Regions from separate parts of the Streptomyces sp. NPDC047002 genome, predicted to be linked through region 1. Evidence: riboswitches for the same ligand, from Rfam matches in the RefSeq annotation. Region 1 holds a riboswitch; each other region holds the start of a gene.
The links. Region 1 has a riboswitch for cyclic di-AMP ahead of AB0910_RS28355 (M23 family metallopeptidase). Riboswitches for the same ligand answer to the same signal wherever they lie in the genome.

Region 1 (4,706 bases):
GCTGACCTGCGCCCCTGCCGCGCCCCGCGGGCGGCGTGTGCTGCCTCACACGTGCGCGGGTCGCGCCTCCACGCTCCGCCGACTGTCAGTGGCGGCCCGTAGTCTTGGGCACATGTTCGCATCACCGTCCGGTGCCGTCGCCGATCCCGGTTCCCCGCGGTCTGCCGCCGACGTCAACGACCGCATCCGCGCTCTGTGGGCCGGGGCCGGCCGTGTTCTCACCCCCGCTGAGCAGGAGCGTTATCAGGAGCTGCTGGTCGAGTGGGCCGCCGCGGTCAAGGCCGACGTGGTCCCCGCCGCCTAGCGGCAGCCCCCGCGGGCGTCCGCCCGGGGCGAACGTGGCGCCGGGCGTGCTCCGGATGGCGTAGGGTGGTGTTCACCGACGCGGGGTGGAGCAGCTCGGTAGCTCGCTGGGCTCATAACCCAGAGGTCGCAGGTTCAAATCCTGTCCCCGCTACTTGTGGCCGAAGGCCCGGATTCCCCGGAATCCGGGCCTTCGGTGCGTTGGGGCCCCGGCCCGTACGGCCCCGCGGCGCGCTCCGGCGCTCCCCGGGCGGTACGCCAGTCGGTCGACGGCGATTCGCCGTCGCGTGCGATGGCGGCGAGCCTGGAGACAGCGCGGTACCGTCCGCAGCCTTGGCGAGGAGACCGGCAGAAAGAGACCACTGGTGGCGAAGACGGGGCGGGGTGAACGGCGCAGGCGGGGCGGCAGGGCGCCACGCGGCGTCCGGATCGCGCGCGACTGGGTCGCCCGGCGCGATGGCGAGCCCGCGCGGGGCGAGGTGGCGCCCACGCCCCGGCCCAGCAGATTCCGCTTCTGGCTGCCGCTCGTCGTGATCCTCGTCGGCGTGGTCTTCGACGCGGTGACGCCGACGCGCTTCACCGCGTCCCCGTTCTTCGCCGCGGCGCCCATGGTGGCGGCCCCGTTCTTCGGTCCCGTCGGGACTCTGGTGATCGCGCTGATCGCGATCGGCACCGAGGTGCTGCTGCGCATCGACGACGGCACGATCGGCCGGGTCGAGGCGGTGGGCGACCTGCTCACCGTGGTGGTCGTCTCGGCGCTCGCGCTCGGCATCAACCGCATCGTGCGCCGCAGCGGCGAGCGGCTGGCGTCCGCGCGCATCATCGCAGAGGCGGCGCAGCGCGCGGTGCTGCCGCAGCCCTCGGAGCAGATCGGCGGGCTGCACATCGCCGCGCGGTACGAGGCGGCGCAGGAGGACGCGTTCATCGGCGGCGACCTCTTCGCGGTGCAGGACACCCCGCACGGGGTCCGGCTGATCGTCGGGGACGTGCGCGGCAAGGGCATGGGCGCGGTCGAGACGGTCGCCGTGCTCGTCGGCGCCTTCCGGGAGGCGGCGGAGCAGGAGCGCACCCTCGAAGGCGTCGCGCACCGCCTTGACCGCGCGCTGACCAGGGAGGGCATCCGGCGCGCCGAGGCGGAGACGGCGGAGTCGTTCACGACGGCGGTGCTCGCGGAGATCCCGCGCGGCGAGGGCGTCGTGCGGCTGCTGAACCGCGGCCACCCCGAGCCGATGCTGCTGGAGGCCGCGGGCGTCGTGACGACGCTCGTACCGGGACAGTTCGCGCTGCCGCTCGGCATGGCGGAGCTGGCCTCCTGGCCCGACCGCGCCGACACCAGCCCGTACCCGCCGGGTTCGACGCTGCTGTTCTACACGGACGGCCTGTCGGAGGCGCGGGATCGCGACGGGGTCTTCTACGACCCGGCGCAGCGGCTGCGCGGCCGGATCTTCCCCGGCCCCGAGGAGCTGCTCGACGCGGTCGTGGGCGATGTGCGCGTGCACACCGGGGGCGGCAGCACGGACGACATGGCGCTGCTCGCTGTGAACCGGCCCACGGCGGGCCAGCCGGACCGGCGGCGGATCATGAGCGTCGTGCCGCCGCCGTGACCGCGGGGGCTTGTAACGCTGCGTGTCCAGGTGCGAGCACTCCGCACTGCTGGGGGCGGGCGCCGGGGGCGGCGGCTGTTGCCCGCTCGGGCGGCCGGGTGTGAGGGTGCCCGCTGAAGCGGGGTCAACTCGCCCGATTGCGGGGCCATCTGTCCTGGTTGATCCGCTGCGGAGTCGTTGACGATCATCTCGATCGGCTTGGAATAACGGCCGGATCTCTATTAACGTTCGATAACGCAGCGCGGTCGTCCCAGCCGTCGCCCACGGCGGCTCCGTGCTCGCGCGCCGAATTCCGCGAGGGAACCGGGGAACCAACCCTTGGGGTGAATCGGGCCTGACGCACCGCCTCTTCGGCGGTCCGCCCTGCCCGTAGGAGACCTTCCTGCTCCGAACCCGTCAGCTAACCCGGTAGGCGAGAAGGAAGGAAAGGAGCGCGCCCCCGTGGCGTCCAACAAGCCTGCCCCGGAAGCCCTGTCGGCCTCGGGCATACCCCACACCCCGTACGTCCCGCACGGCGTGTCCACCCCTCAGCCTTCCCCCGGCGCCCCGGCCGCACACGTCACCCGCACCGCCGCTTTCGACCCGCGGGGCGGGTACGGCGGTGGCTACGGCGACACGGGGTCGTTCCCCGCGTACGGGGACACCGGGGCGTTTCCCGCGATGAGCGACACCGGTTCCTTCCCTGCATACGGGAGCACGGGGTCGTTCGCCGAGTACGGGGACACGGGGTCGTTCGCCGCGGTGGGGGACGCGGGGTCCGGTGCCGCTCACGGGGGCACGGGCTCCTTCTCCGCCTTCGGCGACGCCGGTTCCTTCCGCGTGCGGGGCGGGGACGCGGGCGCGTTCGCGGCGTACGGGGAGGCCGGCGACACGGGCGCGTTCCCTGCCGTGGAGGACACCGCGGCCTTTCCCGCCTACGGGGACACGGGCTCCTTTCCCGCGACGGGCGACACCGCCGCCGCGGGCGTCGGTTCCTTCGAGAGACCCGAGGAGGCCGCAGAAGGCGGCGCGGCCTGGGGGCAGCCCGAGGGCTCGGCCACGGCCATCTCGCCGCTGCGGGGCAAGCACCGGGTGATCAAGCAGCGCAACGCGCTCGCCCGCAGCTCGACCGTGCTCGGCGTGGGCGTCATCGCCGCGGTCGGCGCGGGCGGCATCGCGGCAGCGCAGGGCAGGGCGCCGGTCGCGATATCCGTGCCGGACGCGATCACCGACCACCTGCCGCAGCGCGTAGCCTCGCTGCCGGTCGTCGACTCCCTGGTGGGCGAGGAGGCGCCCGCGCCGGCGGCCGTCCTCGCGAGCGCGCCGCTGACGAGCGCGGGCGTGACCACCGCCGACTACGCGCACGGCGCCACCGACGCGGGCGAGGCGCTGCGCGCCCGTATTCTCCAGCAGGCTTCGGCGCAGCGGCAGGCCGCGGACGACGCCCGGCAGGCGGCCGCCGAGGCCGAGGCCGTCGCCACGGCGCGCGCCGAGGCCGCGAAGCAGCAGGCGGCCGCGGCGAAGAAGGCCGACGAGGCCAAGAAGAAGGCGGCGACCGAGGCGGCCAAGAAGGCCGAGGCCGCCAGGCTCGCGAAGCTGGCCAAGAGCTACACGCTCCCCGTCACCTCGTACACGATCACCGGGCAGTTCGGGGACCCGGGCCCGATGTGGTCCTCCGGCTACCACACGGGCCTCGACTTCGCCGCGCCCACCGGCACGCCCGTCAAGGCCGTGCACGGCGGCACGGTCACCTCGGCGGGCTGGGCGGGCGCCTACGGCTACCGCACGGTCGTGAAGCTCGACGACGGCGAGGAGCTCTGGTACTGCCACCAGTCCTCGATGCTGGTGTCGGTCGGTCAGAAGGTCAGCACGGGCGACGTCATCGGACGGGTGGGCGCCACCGGCAACGTCACGGGCCCCCACCTGCATCTGGAGGTCCGCACGACGGGCGGCACGGCGATCGACCCGCGGCCCTGGCTCGAGGACCACGGACTCAAGCCCTGACGGGCGGGTGGCCCTGGCGGCCCGGCGGGCGCGGCCCGGACGCATGCGGTATGTCCGGGGACGGGCGCGGGTTGTTCAATGGGACGCATGACTGATCGACGCATTCTGGGCCCCTCCGACCTCTCCGTCTCCCCGCTCTGCCTCGGCGCCAACGTCTTCAGCTGGAGCGCCGACGAGCGGGCCACCTTCGACGTCCTCGACGCGTACACGGAGGGCGGCGGGAACTTCCTGGACACCGCGGACGGGTACGGGCGCACGGCGGACGGCAGCAAGGGCTTCGGTTCCGAGGCCCTGATCGGCAAGTGGCTGGCGGCGCGCGGCAACCGCGACGACGTGGTCGTCGCGACGAAGGTCGGCGCGCACCCCGAGTACAAGGGCCTCGCGCCCGACACCATCAAGGCGGCCGTCGAGGGCTCGCTGCGGCGCCTGGGCACCGACCGCATCGACCTGTACTACACGCACGTCGACGACGAGTCCGTGCCCGTAGAAGACATCGTCACCACGCTCGACCAGCTGGTGAAGGAGGGCAAGGTCCGCGCGCTCGGCGCCTCCAACATCAGCCCGGAGCGGCTGACCGCGTCGCTCGCCTTCGCCGAGCGTGAGGGGATCGCGCGCTATGCGGCGCTCCAGCCGCACTACAACCTGGTCTCCCGCGACACCTACGAGGGCCCGCTCCAGGACGTGGCGGCCGAGCACGGCCTCGGCGTGCTGCCGTACTTCGCCCTCGCCGCCGGCTTCCTGACCGGCAAGTACCGCCCGGGCACCGCCGTGGACAGCGTGCGGGCCGACCGCGCAGCCGGGTACCTGGAGAGCGAG
Region 2 (4,706 bases), on a different contig from region 1:
CAGGGCGTTGGCCGCGCCCTCCTCGATGCCGCGCGCGAGGCGCTCGGGGTTGGTGACGAACAGGTCGTCGCCGACGATCTGCACCTTGGCGCCGAGCTGGTCGGTGATGGTCTTCCAGCCGGCCCAGTCCTCCTCGTGCAGCGGGTCCTCGATGGAGACCAGCGGGTACGCGTCGACGAGCTCCGCGTAGTACGCCGTCATCTCCTCGGCGGAGCGGGTCTTGCCCTCGAACTCGTAGCTGCCGTCCTTGTAGAACTCGGAGGCGGCGACGTCGAGCGCGAGCGCGATGTCGCGGCCCGGCACGTAGCCGGCCTCGGTGACGGCCTCCAGGATGAGGTCGAGCGCGGCGCGGTTCGACTCCAGGCTCGGCGCGAAGCCGCCCTCGTCACCGAGGCCCGTGGACAGGCCCTTGTTCTTCAGGACCTTCTTCAGGGTGTGGTAGACCTCCGCGCCCCAGCGCAGGGCCTCGGAGAAGGACTCGGCGCCGATCGGCGCGATCATGAACTCCTGGATGTCGACGTTCGAGTCGGCGTGCGCGCCGCCGTTCAGGATGTTCATCATCGGCACCGGCAGGAGGTGCGCGTTGGGACCGCCGAGGTAGCGGAACAGCGGCAGGTCGGACGCCTCGGAGGCGGCGTGCGCCACGGCGAGCGACACGCCGAGGATGGCGTTGGCGCCGAGCGACGACTTGTCGGGGGTGGCGTCCAGGTCGAACATCGCCTGGTCGATGAGGCGCTGCTCGGTGGCGTCGTAGCCGACCAGCTCGGGGCCGATCTGCTCGATCACCGCGAGCACGGCCTTCTCCACGCCCTTGCCCTGGTAGCGGTTCTGGTCACCGTCCCGCAGCTCAAGGGCCTCGAAGGCGCCGGTGGAGGCGCCGGAGGGGACGGCCGCACGGCCGGTGCTGCCGTCGTCGAGGCCGACCTCGACCTCGACGGTGGGGTTGCCTCGGGAGTCGAGGATTTCCCGGGCTACGACGACGTCGATCGACGGCACGAGCATCTCCTTCTGGGAAGTGACGTGGGGAGCGCAGGGTCTGCGTCTGTAGTCCTTGCGCCAAGAGCCTAACCGGCGCGGGCGCCGCCGGGTGCTCCGGGCAGTCCCCACGCCGGGCGGCGGCGCGCGGCACGGCCGGACGAGTGGCCGCGGCCGGGCCCCGAGGCCGTGGGGGTGGCCCCGGGGCCCGGCCCCGCACGGCCGAGCGGCCCGTCCCCGTGGGGCCGGGCCGCTCGGGCCTGCCGGTGTCGGCAGGTGCGCCATGGTGCGTGCCGCTCCGCGTGCGCCGATCCTGCCGCAGGGCCGCCGGGAGGCCGGCCGGGGCCCGCTGCCGCGGGCCCGGCCGAGCGGCCCGCGCGGGGTCCGCGTGCGGGGCGCGCGGGCCGTCAGTGCAGGTGCAGCTGCTGGCCCGGGAAGATCACGTTCGCGTCCTTCACGATGTCCTTGTTCAGGTCGAACAGCTTCTTCCAGCCGCCCTTGACGTGGTGCGCCGAGGCGATCTTCGAGAGGGTGTCGCCGGACGCGACCTTGTACTCGCCGTCACCCTTCTTGATCACGGTGGGGCGGGCGGTGCCGCGGCTCGCGGGCTGCGAGGCGCTGTGCTGCTGCACGGGGCGCTGCTGCGCCTTCTGCTGCGCCGGGGCCTGCTGGGTCGAGCTGGAGTGGCTCGTCTCGGCCTGCGCCGCTCCGGAGCCGCCGGGGCCCGACAGGTTGACGCCGCAGGACGGCCAGGCGCCCTTGCCCTGGCTCGCGAGCACCTTCTCGGCGACCGCGATCTGCTGCGACTTGCTGGCCTGGTTGGCCTGCGAGGCGTAGGCGGTGCCGCCGTACGCGGCCCAGGTGGAGTTCGTGAACTGGAGGCCGCCGTAGAAGCCGTTGCCGGTGTTGATCGACCAGTTGCCGCCGGACTCGCACTGGGCGACCTGGTCCCACTCGGAGACCGAGGCGGCGGACGCCGACGTGGCGGAGAGCAGCGGCACCGCGACTGCGGCGCCGGTGACACCGGCGAGCGTGGCGTAACGGACGGCCTTGGACGGGCGGCGGTGCTTGTGGGCCTTGCTGGAACGCAGCATGGAGCATCTCCTCACCGACGCCTGCGAGGTCAGCTGTCGGGTTCGGGCGCAGTGAGTTGCCCGGTCGCGATGGACCACGTGGTGCGTGGTCCGTGCGGTGCGCACAGGCTGTGCGCGCCGCTCGCGGCTTAACCCCAAGCCGGGCCGCTGGGCCGTCCATCCACGGACGGCCTTCCCGGTCCGGCGGCGGAACCTTGGGTCCCCCGCTCCTGCCTTCGGCGCGTGACGCGACGACTGTTCCCGTCGACCGACGGCAGGATTCGGCGTTTCGGTCGACAGGGCCCGCGGTGCGAGCGGTGAAGACCGTAAACATACGACTGTCAGATCTTCAAAGACGGACATAAGGGCGGTAAAGCCCAAATCCTTCACCCGCATGGACCCATTTCCCCAGGTGAACCCCGAAACAGGCGAATCTGGCGGCCCATTTCGACCAAACACCCCGAAGAGATGCTTGTCTCACTTTCACAGAGTTGGACATACGGTGCCGAACTGACAGCGCACGGGGGCCACTTCATGGCCTCCCGTGCGCTGTGCCGCGATCTGCCCTTCGATATCAGCCGGCCCCGAGCTCCAGGGTCTGGCCAGGGACGATGTGGTTCGGGTCGGACCCGAGCGCCGCCTTGTTCGCCTCATAGACGGCGCGCCAGCCGCCCTTCACGCCCTGGCTCGCCGCGATCCCCGACAGGCTGTCGCCCGCGTGGACCGTGTAGCGGCGGGCTCCGGGGCCGTGCGCGGCGGCGGAGTCCGCTGACGCGGGGTCACCCGATGCGGCGTGCCGCCCGGATGGGGGCTTCTGCGCCGAGGTGCCCGACGCGTGCGCGGCGGGCTGCGTGCCGCGGTGCCTGCCGCCGGCCGCCGCCGCGCCGCCGGCCGCGGTGGCCGCGGGGCTCGCGGCGTCCGCCTGGCCCCCGGTGGCCCGGGCCGGGCCCTGGGCCGGGAGCTGCCAGAGAGACTGGGCGTCGCCGCCGGTGTACTGCGGCGCGAACGGGATGCGGATGACGTCCCGTACGACACCGGGCCTGTCGGCGTTGCCCACGGAGCCCGCGCCGCCGGTGGGCGCGAGCACCCCGCCGTCGTTGTCGCGGCTGACGCCCGACGGGAAGCCGCTGTCGTCGCTTGGCGTCGCGGGGGGCGTGGCGCGGTGCTTGCCACCGGACGGGGTGGCGTCCGACGGGGTGCCGCCGTGCGCCGGCGCGTCGGGGCTCGCACCGTCCGAGGGCGTGGCGGAGGGGTCGGGCGCGTCGTCGGACGCGGCGGGCGCGTCGCCGGGGTCCGTGCTCGCCGAGGGGTCGGGGGTGGCCGAGGAGCCCGTGGCGGGGCTGGCGGAGGGGTCGGGCGTCGCGGAGTCGTCGGAGCCGCCGAGCAGGCCGCCGACCACGTCGCCCAGGGTGTCGCCGTCGTCGTCGCCCGAAGGCGTCGTCTGCGGCAGGCCCGCGCTGTCGGCGCAGTCGGCCCACGTCTGGGAGCCCTGCCCCGCGAGGATCTTCTCGGCGACGGAGATCTGCTGCGCCTTGCTCGCCAGGTCGGGGCGGCTCGCGTACTGGCTGCCGCCGTACTGGTCCCAGGTGTCCTGGCTGATCTGGAGGCCGCCGAAGTAGCCGTTGCTGAGGTTGGCGTCCCACTGTCCGCCGCTCTCGCACGCGGCCACCTTGTCCCAGGTGGAGGCGTCCGCGGCGCTCGCGCTCGCGGAGGCGAGCAGCGGGATGGCGAGTGCGGAGCCGGTCACCCCGGCGGCCACGACGATCGCGGGCGCCTGGCGGGGTCGACGATGTCGGCCGTTCCCGGACATGCGATTACCTTCCGTGTACGTGGTCGCGCATGGAATGCGCGACGCGCGAGGTGATCCGCCGCCCTGGGGCTCAACGCGCCCACTGGGGCCGATGGGTCGCTCGGCAACGTAGCGTCAGTCGAACGCCTGTCACAAGTCGGTCCAGTGGAGATCACGCGAATATCACAGACTTGACACGACCTCAGTCACGCAGGGGCGTGAACCGGACCGGGAGCGTACGCAGACCGCGCATGATGAGTCCCCCGCGCCACCGCAGTTCGGCCGGTTCGGCGGCGAGGCGCAGCCCGGGCAGCCGGGTCAGCAGCGCGGTGAGCGCGGTCCGCCCTTCGAGGCGGGCGAGCGGGGCGCCGAGGCAGTAGTGGATCCCGTGGCCGTAGCCGAGGTGTTGATTGTCACGCCGTGCGAGGTCGAGGGTGTCGGGCGCGGCGAACCGCTCCGGGTCGCGGTCGGCCGCCGCGAGCACCACGAGCACCGGGTCCCCCACCGCGACGCAGCGCCCGCCGATCGTCAGCGGCTCGGTGGCGTAGCGCCAGGTGGCGAGCTCGACGGGCCCGTCGTAGCGGAGCAGTTCCTCGATGCCCGTGACGAGGAGCGAGTCGTCGCCCGCGCGCAGCGCGTCCTGCAGCCGCGCCCGCTCGGCGGGGTGGGTGAGCAGCGCGTACGTGCCGTTGCCGATCAGGTTGACCGTCGTCTCGAACCCGGCGAACAGCAGTACGAAGCACATCGCGGCCACCTCGTTCTCGGTGAGCTGCTCCGCGTGGTCGCTGGCGCGGATGAGGCCGGAGATGAGGTCGTCGCCGAGGTCGAGCCGCTTGCGGTGGATCAGGTCGGCGAGATAGGCGCGGATC
Region 3 (4,706 bases), on a different contig from region 1:
CCTGCTGATCCACGCGGAGGAACTGGTCAGGCAGCGCGCGTTCCTGACGCGGACGCTGGCGCACCACACCGGCAGGGAAGCGGCCGACATCGAGGCGAGCCTGGACCGCGACACCTTCCTCGACGCAGCAGGGGCCCTGGAGTTCGGGCTCGTGGACCATGTCGTCGACCGCCGCGCCGCCGGACCCTCGGCGGGCGCGGGCGCCCCCGCGGGGCGGTGAGCGGCCGGTGCTGCCGCCCGAGCTGCCGCCGCTGCCCGCGCTGACCCGGGCCGAGTGCGACGTGGTGGACGGCTATCTGGCCGTCGTGGACCTGGTCGGCCGCCTCAACCCGGCGCGCGGAGGGGACACGTATGCCGCGCTGCGTGCCGCGCAGGCGCTGCCCGCGCGCACCGTGGAACTGCGGGACGCCCTGGCGCGCATGCACACGCGCGGCGAGTCCGAGCTGCACGCGGGCACGCTCGCCAGGGCGCTGCGGGTGCTCGACGGCGAGCGGCGCGCCGGGCGGGTGGCGCTGCCGCGCGACACCTCGGCGTAAGCCCGGAGTCACCCCGGCCGCCGCACCCGGGCACTGCTCCCCTGCGGGCTCCCCGGACGGCGCAATCGGCGGGTCGGGCCCGGCCCCGTTCGGACCAGTCGTCCCCGGCGGTGCGGCGCACGCCCCGGTTGCGTACCGCGACGATGCGTACACGCTGAGCGGCCCCCACCACCGCTGGCCCGCGCCCGGGATCCGGTCCGCGGAGCCTCCCACCGACCTGGCGAATACGCACAAACAGATCAACTGTGATGAGTTTCACATATCGCCGTTTCGGCTCGGAAATCCGCGGGCGGCTTGTCACGATCCCTGCGACAGGTCGCAAGCCCTCGTCACCTGGCGAGGCGGTCCGGGCGGACGCCGAGTCCTGCCGCCGTACCGGACTTCGTGCGGACACGAGTGGATCGGCAGGAGTGGAGGACCCGAGCGTTACGGAACGGCGCGGCGACGCGACCGCTCCTCGGGGTGAAGCCGCTTCGGCGGCCGGGCACCTTCGCGCCCGAACCCGACAGGCCATCCTTCACAGGCGGCTGACGAAGGGTTGCGCATGACTGCGCAGGTTCATGTCCCGTCTCTGTTCTCCCGGGCCGGCACCGTGTCGGCCCTCACGCTGGTGGCCGTCGGCGGCGCCCTGGTGGCCCCCGGCGCCCAGCCCGACGCGCACGCCGCCTCCTCCGCCGTCGCCGTCCGGGCGGTGAGCGTCGCCGCGTCCAAGGCGGGCGCGCCGTACCACTGGGGCGCGGCGGGGCCCGACAGCTTCGACTGCTCGGGGCTCGCCGCCTACGCGTACAAGAAGGCCGGCACGTCGCTGCCCCGCACCACGCAGCAGCAGTACAACGGCACCGAGCACATCGCGGCCTCGGCCAGGCGCAAGGGCGACCTGGTCTTCTTCCACAGCGGCTCGAACGCCTACCACGTGGGCATCTACGCGGGCGACGACCGCATCTGGCACGCGCCCAAGACGGGTTCCACGGTGCGGCTCGAACACATCTGGACGAAGGACGTCTGGTACGGGCGCGTGGCCTGACCCGCCGCCCGCGCGGTGGCGGCGGCACGCTCGGCAGGCCTCAGGCCGCCGCCACCCAGGGCAGCGTGATCCAGACCGTCTTGCCGCCCTCGGGCGTCGGGGTGACCGAGAGCCGCCCGCCGCACTCGGCGGCCAGCCAGCGGACGATCACCATGCCGCGCCCGTTGTCCTGCTGCACGGCCGCCGGCAGCCGCCTCGGCCAGCGCGGATGGCTGTCGGTGACGCCGATCCTGAGGCGCTCGTGGCGGTCGAGCGCCACGTCCACGGTGAAGGTGGGCGAGGTACCGAAGGTGTGCAGCACCGCGTTGGTGACAAGTTCGGAGACGACCAGGCGGACCGTTTCAGCAGTCTCCGCCTCCACCGGGAGGCCCCACTCCGTGAGGAGTTCTGCGACATATCTGCGGGCCACCGGGACCGAGGCGGGCTCGCTCGGCAGTGTGACGGATGCTTCCTGGTGGTCTGCCATGGCGGGGCTGTCCCTTTTCCACCGGGCGGGGCCCGGGTGCGAGTGCGGGCACGGGGTCGCACGCGCGGCGCGGACGGAGCGGTCCGCCCCGCGTCGGCGTGCGGTCCATGCTGCCGCCGGGCCCGCCCATTCGCCGGGATATGCCGCATCTGTCGCCCGAAGCAGTGAACTGTTCGATACTCGGCCGGTTGTGGGCCCGCGACACCGGCCGGGCCCCGCCCCGGGCGGCGAACGCTCAGTGTTCGGGCGCGGTTTCGACGATCGTACGGACGGCCCGGCCGAGTTCGCCGTCCGTGAGGTCGGCGCGTGCGGTCAGCCGGATCCGGGAGATCCCGTCGGGTACGGACGGCGGCCGGAAGCATCCCACGGCGAGGCCGGCGCGGCGGCAGCCGGCCGCCCATGCGGCGGCCGCGTGCGGCGAGGGCGCCCGCACGGACACCACCGCCGCTTCCGGGCGGACCGCCTGGAGTCCCGCCGCGGTCAGCGCGGTGTGCAGGGTACGGGCCACCTCCCGCGCGCGCTCGGCGAGGTGCGGCTCCGCCCGCAGGCAGCGCAGCGCCGCGAGCGCCGCGCCTGCGGCCGCGGGCGCGAGCCCGGTGTCGAAGATGAACGTCCGCGCGGTGTTGACCAGGTGCTCGATCACGGCCGCCGGGCCGAGGACCGCGCCACCCTGGCTGCCGAGGGACTTGGAGAGGGTCACCGTGGCGACGACGCCGCCGGGGAGCCGCCCCCCGGCGTCCGCGAGCCCCGCGGCGTGCAGCGCCCCGCGCCCGCCGGGCCCGAGGACGCCGAGTCCGTGCGCCTCGTCCACCAGGAGCGCGGCGCCGCGCGTACGGCAGACGTCGGCGAGCATGCGCAGCGGGGCCGCGTCACCATCCACGGAGAAGACCGCGTCGGTGACGAGGAGGGCCCGTCCGCCGCCGTACGCGTCGAGGGCCTTGCCGACCGCTTCGGGATCGGCGTGCGGCACGACGGAGGTCTGCGCGCGAGAGAGGCGGCAGCCGTCCACGATCGAGGCGTGGTTGCCCGCGTCGGAGAGGAGCAGGGAGCCGCGCGCGGTCAGCGCGGTGAGGGCCGCGAGGTTGGCCGCGTACCCGGAGGAGAACACGAGGGCGGCCTCGAAGCCGCAGTGCGCGGCGAGTTCGCGCTCCAGCTCGGCGTGGAGCGCGGTGCTGCCCGTCACCAGGCGCGAGCCGGTGGCGCCCGCGCCCCAGCGCAGCGCGGCGTCGGCGGCCGCCTCGGTGACCGAGGGGCGGCGGGCGAGGCCCAGGTAGTCGTTGCTCGCCAGGTCGAGCACGTCGCTGTGCTCGGGGCGCGGCCGCAGGGCCCGTACGAGTCCCGAGCCCTCCCGCTCGCGCGCGGCTTCCTCGGTCCAGGCGAAGGGGTCGTGGGCCATGGCGTCGGGTCCTTTTGTAGGCAGTGCACAGACACTAACCGGAGGCAAACCGTCCCGAGGTGTGGTCATGTCCACACTTCGCAGTGGTCGTTTTGGTGGCTTCCACCCTGGCACCGCGTGACGGCCGTCCGCGAGGATCGGTTCATGGATCTGCTGAAGACACTGGTGGAGAAGGGGCTGCGGCGCGAGCAGCCGACGCGCGAGGAAGCCCTCGCGGTGCTCGCGACCTCCGACGACGAGCTGCTCGACGTGGTGGCAGCGGCCGGAAAGGTGCGCCGCCAGTGGTTCGGGCGGCGGGTGAAGCTCAACTACCTCGTCAACCTCAAGTCCGGCCTGTGCCCTGAGGACTGCTCGTACTGCTCGCAGCGGCTCGGGTCGACCGCGGACATCCTCAAGTACACCTGGCTGAAGCCCGACGAGGCGTCGCGTGCCGCGGCGGCCGGGGTCGCGGGCGGCGCGAAGCGGGTGTGCCTGGTGGCGAGCGGACGCGGTCCGACGGACCGCGACATCGACCGCGTCTCGAAGACCATCGAGGCGATCAAGGAGGAGAACGAGGGCGTCGAGGTGTGCGCCTGCCTCGGCCTGCTCTCCGCCGGGCAGGGCGAGCGCCTCAAGTCGGCGGGCGCCGACGCGTACAACCACAACCTCAACACCTCGGAATCCACCTACGGGGACATCACGACCACCCACACCTACGCGGACCGGGTGGAGACGGTGCACCGCGCGCAGGCGGCCGGGCTCTCCGCGTGCTCGGGGCTGATCGCCGGCATGGGCGAGAGCGACGCCGACCTGGTCGACGTGGTGTTCTCGCTGCGCGCGCTGGACCCGGACTCGGTGCCGGTGAACTTCCTCATCCCCTTCGAGGGCACACCGCTCGCCGAGGAGTGGAACCTGACGCCGCAGCGCTGCCTGCGGATCCTCGCGATGGCGCGGTTCGTCTGCCCGGACGTGGAGGTCAGGCTCGCGGGCGGCCGCGAGGTGCACCTGCGCTCCCTCCAGCCCCTGGCGCTGCACCTGGTCAACTCGATCTTCCTCGGCGACTACCTCACCAGTGAGGGCCAGGAGGGCAAGAAGGACCTGGAGATGATCGCGGACGCCGGCTTCACGGTCGAGGGCGCGGACGAGACGACGCTGCCCGCGCACCGCGCGGAGGCGGCGGGCCACGGCTGCGGCGAGGGCCGCGCCTGCGCGGGCGCGGGAGACGGCGCTGCGGCAGAGGGCGCGGCGGCGGACCGCTCACCGGACGGCGCGCACGCGGCGGACGGCTGCGGGGCCGCGGGCTCC

Region 2: linked by a shared signal. The riboswitch ahead of AB0910_RS29700 (transglycosylase family protein) and the one ahead of AB0910_RS28355 (M23 family metallopeptidase) in region 1 are both predicted to bind cyclic di-AMP.
Region 3: linked by a shared signal. The riboswitch ahead of AB0910_RS10410 (C40 family peptidase) and the one ahead of AB0910_RS28355 (M23 family metallopeptidase) in region 1 are both predicted to bind cyclic di-AMP.

What each region holds. Positions count from the first base shown of each region.
Region 1 is NZ_JBEYWC010000041.1:58,799-63,504, forward strand. Features, by position in the region: gene AB0910_RS28335 (hypothetical protein) at 1-5, shown strand, start outside; gene AB0910_RS28340 (hypothetical protein) at 113-304, shown strand; tRNA gene AB0910_RS28345 (tRNA-Met) at 384-457, shown strand; gene AB0910_RS28350 (PP2C family protein-serine/threonine phosphatase) at 783-1,907, shown strand; cyclic di-AMP (ydaO/yuaA leader) riboswitch at 2,181-2,337, shown strand; gene AB0910_RS28355 (M23 family metallopeptidase) at 2,796-3,890, shown strand; gene AB0910_RS28360 (aldo/keto reductase) at 3,978-4,706, shown strand, end outside.
Region 2 is NZ_JBEYWC010000047.1:34,082-38,787, reverse strand. Features, by position in the region: gene eno (phosphopyruvate hydratase) at 1-1,002, opposite strand, end outside; gene AB0910_RS29700 (transglycosylase family protein) at 1,383-2,069, opposite strand; cyclic di-AMP (ydaO/yuaA leader) riboswitch at 2,073-2,300, opposite strand; gene AB0910_RS29695 (transglycosylase family protein) at 2,623-3,858, opposite strand; gene AB0910_RS29690 (cytochrome P450) at 4,040-4,706, opposite strand, start outside.
Region 3 is NZ_JBEYWC010000008.1:9,485-14,190, reverse strand. Features, by position in the region: gene AB0910_RS10420 (ATP-dependent Clp protease proteolytic subunit) at 1-220, shown strand, start outside; gene AB0910_RS10415 (hypothetical protein) at 228-536, shown strand; cyclic di-AMP (ydaO/yuaA leader) riboswitch at 895-1,077, shown strand; gene AB0910_RS10410 (C40 family peptidase) at 1,081-1,560, shown strand; gene AB0910_RS10405 (ATP-binding protein) at 1,601-2,026, opposite strand; gene AB0910_RS10400 (8-amino-7-oxononanoate synthase) at 2,262-3,422, opposite strand; gene bioB (biotin synthase BioB) at 3,567-4,706, shown strand, end outside.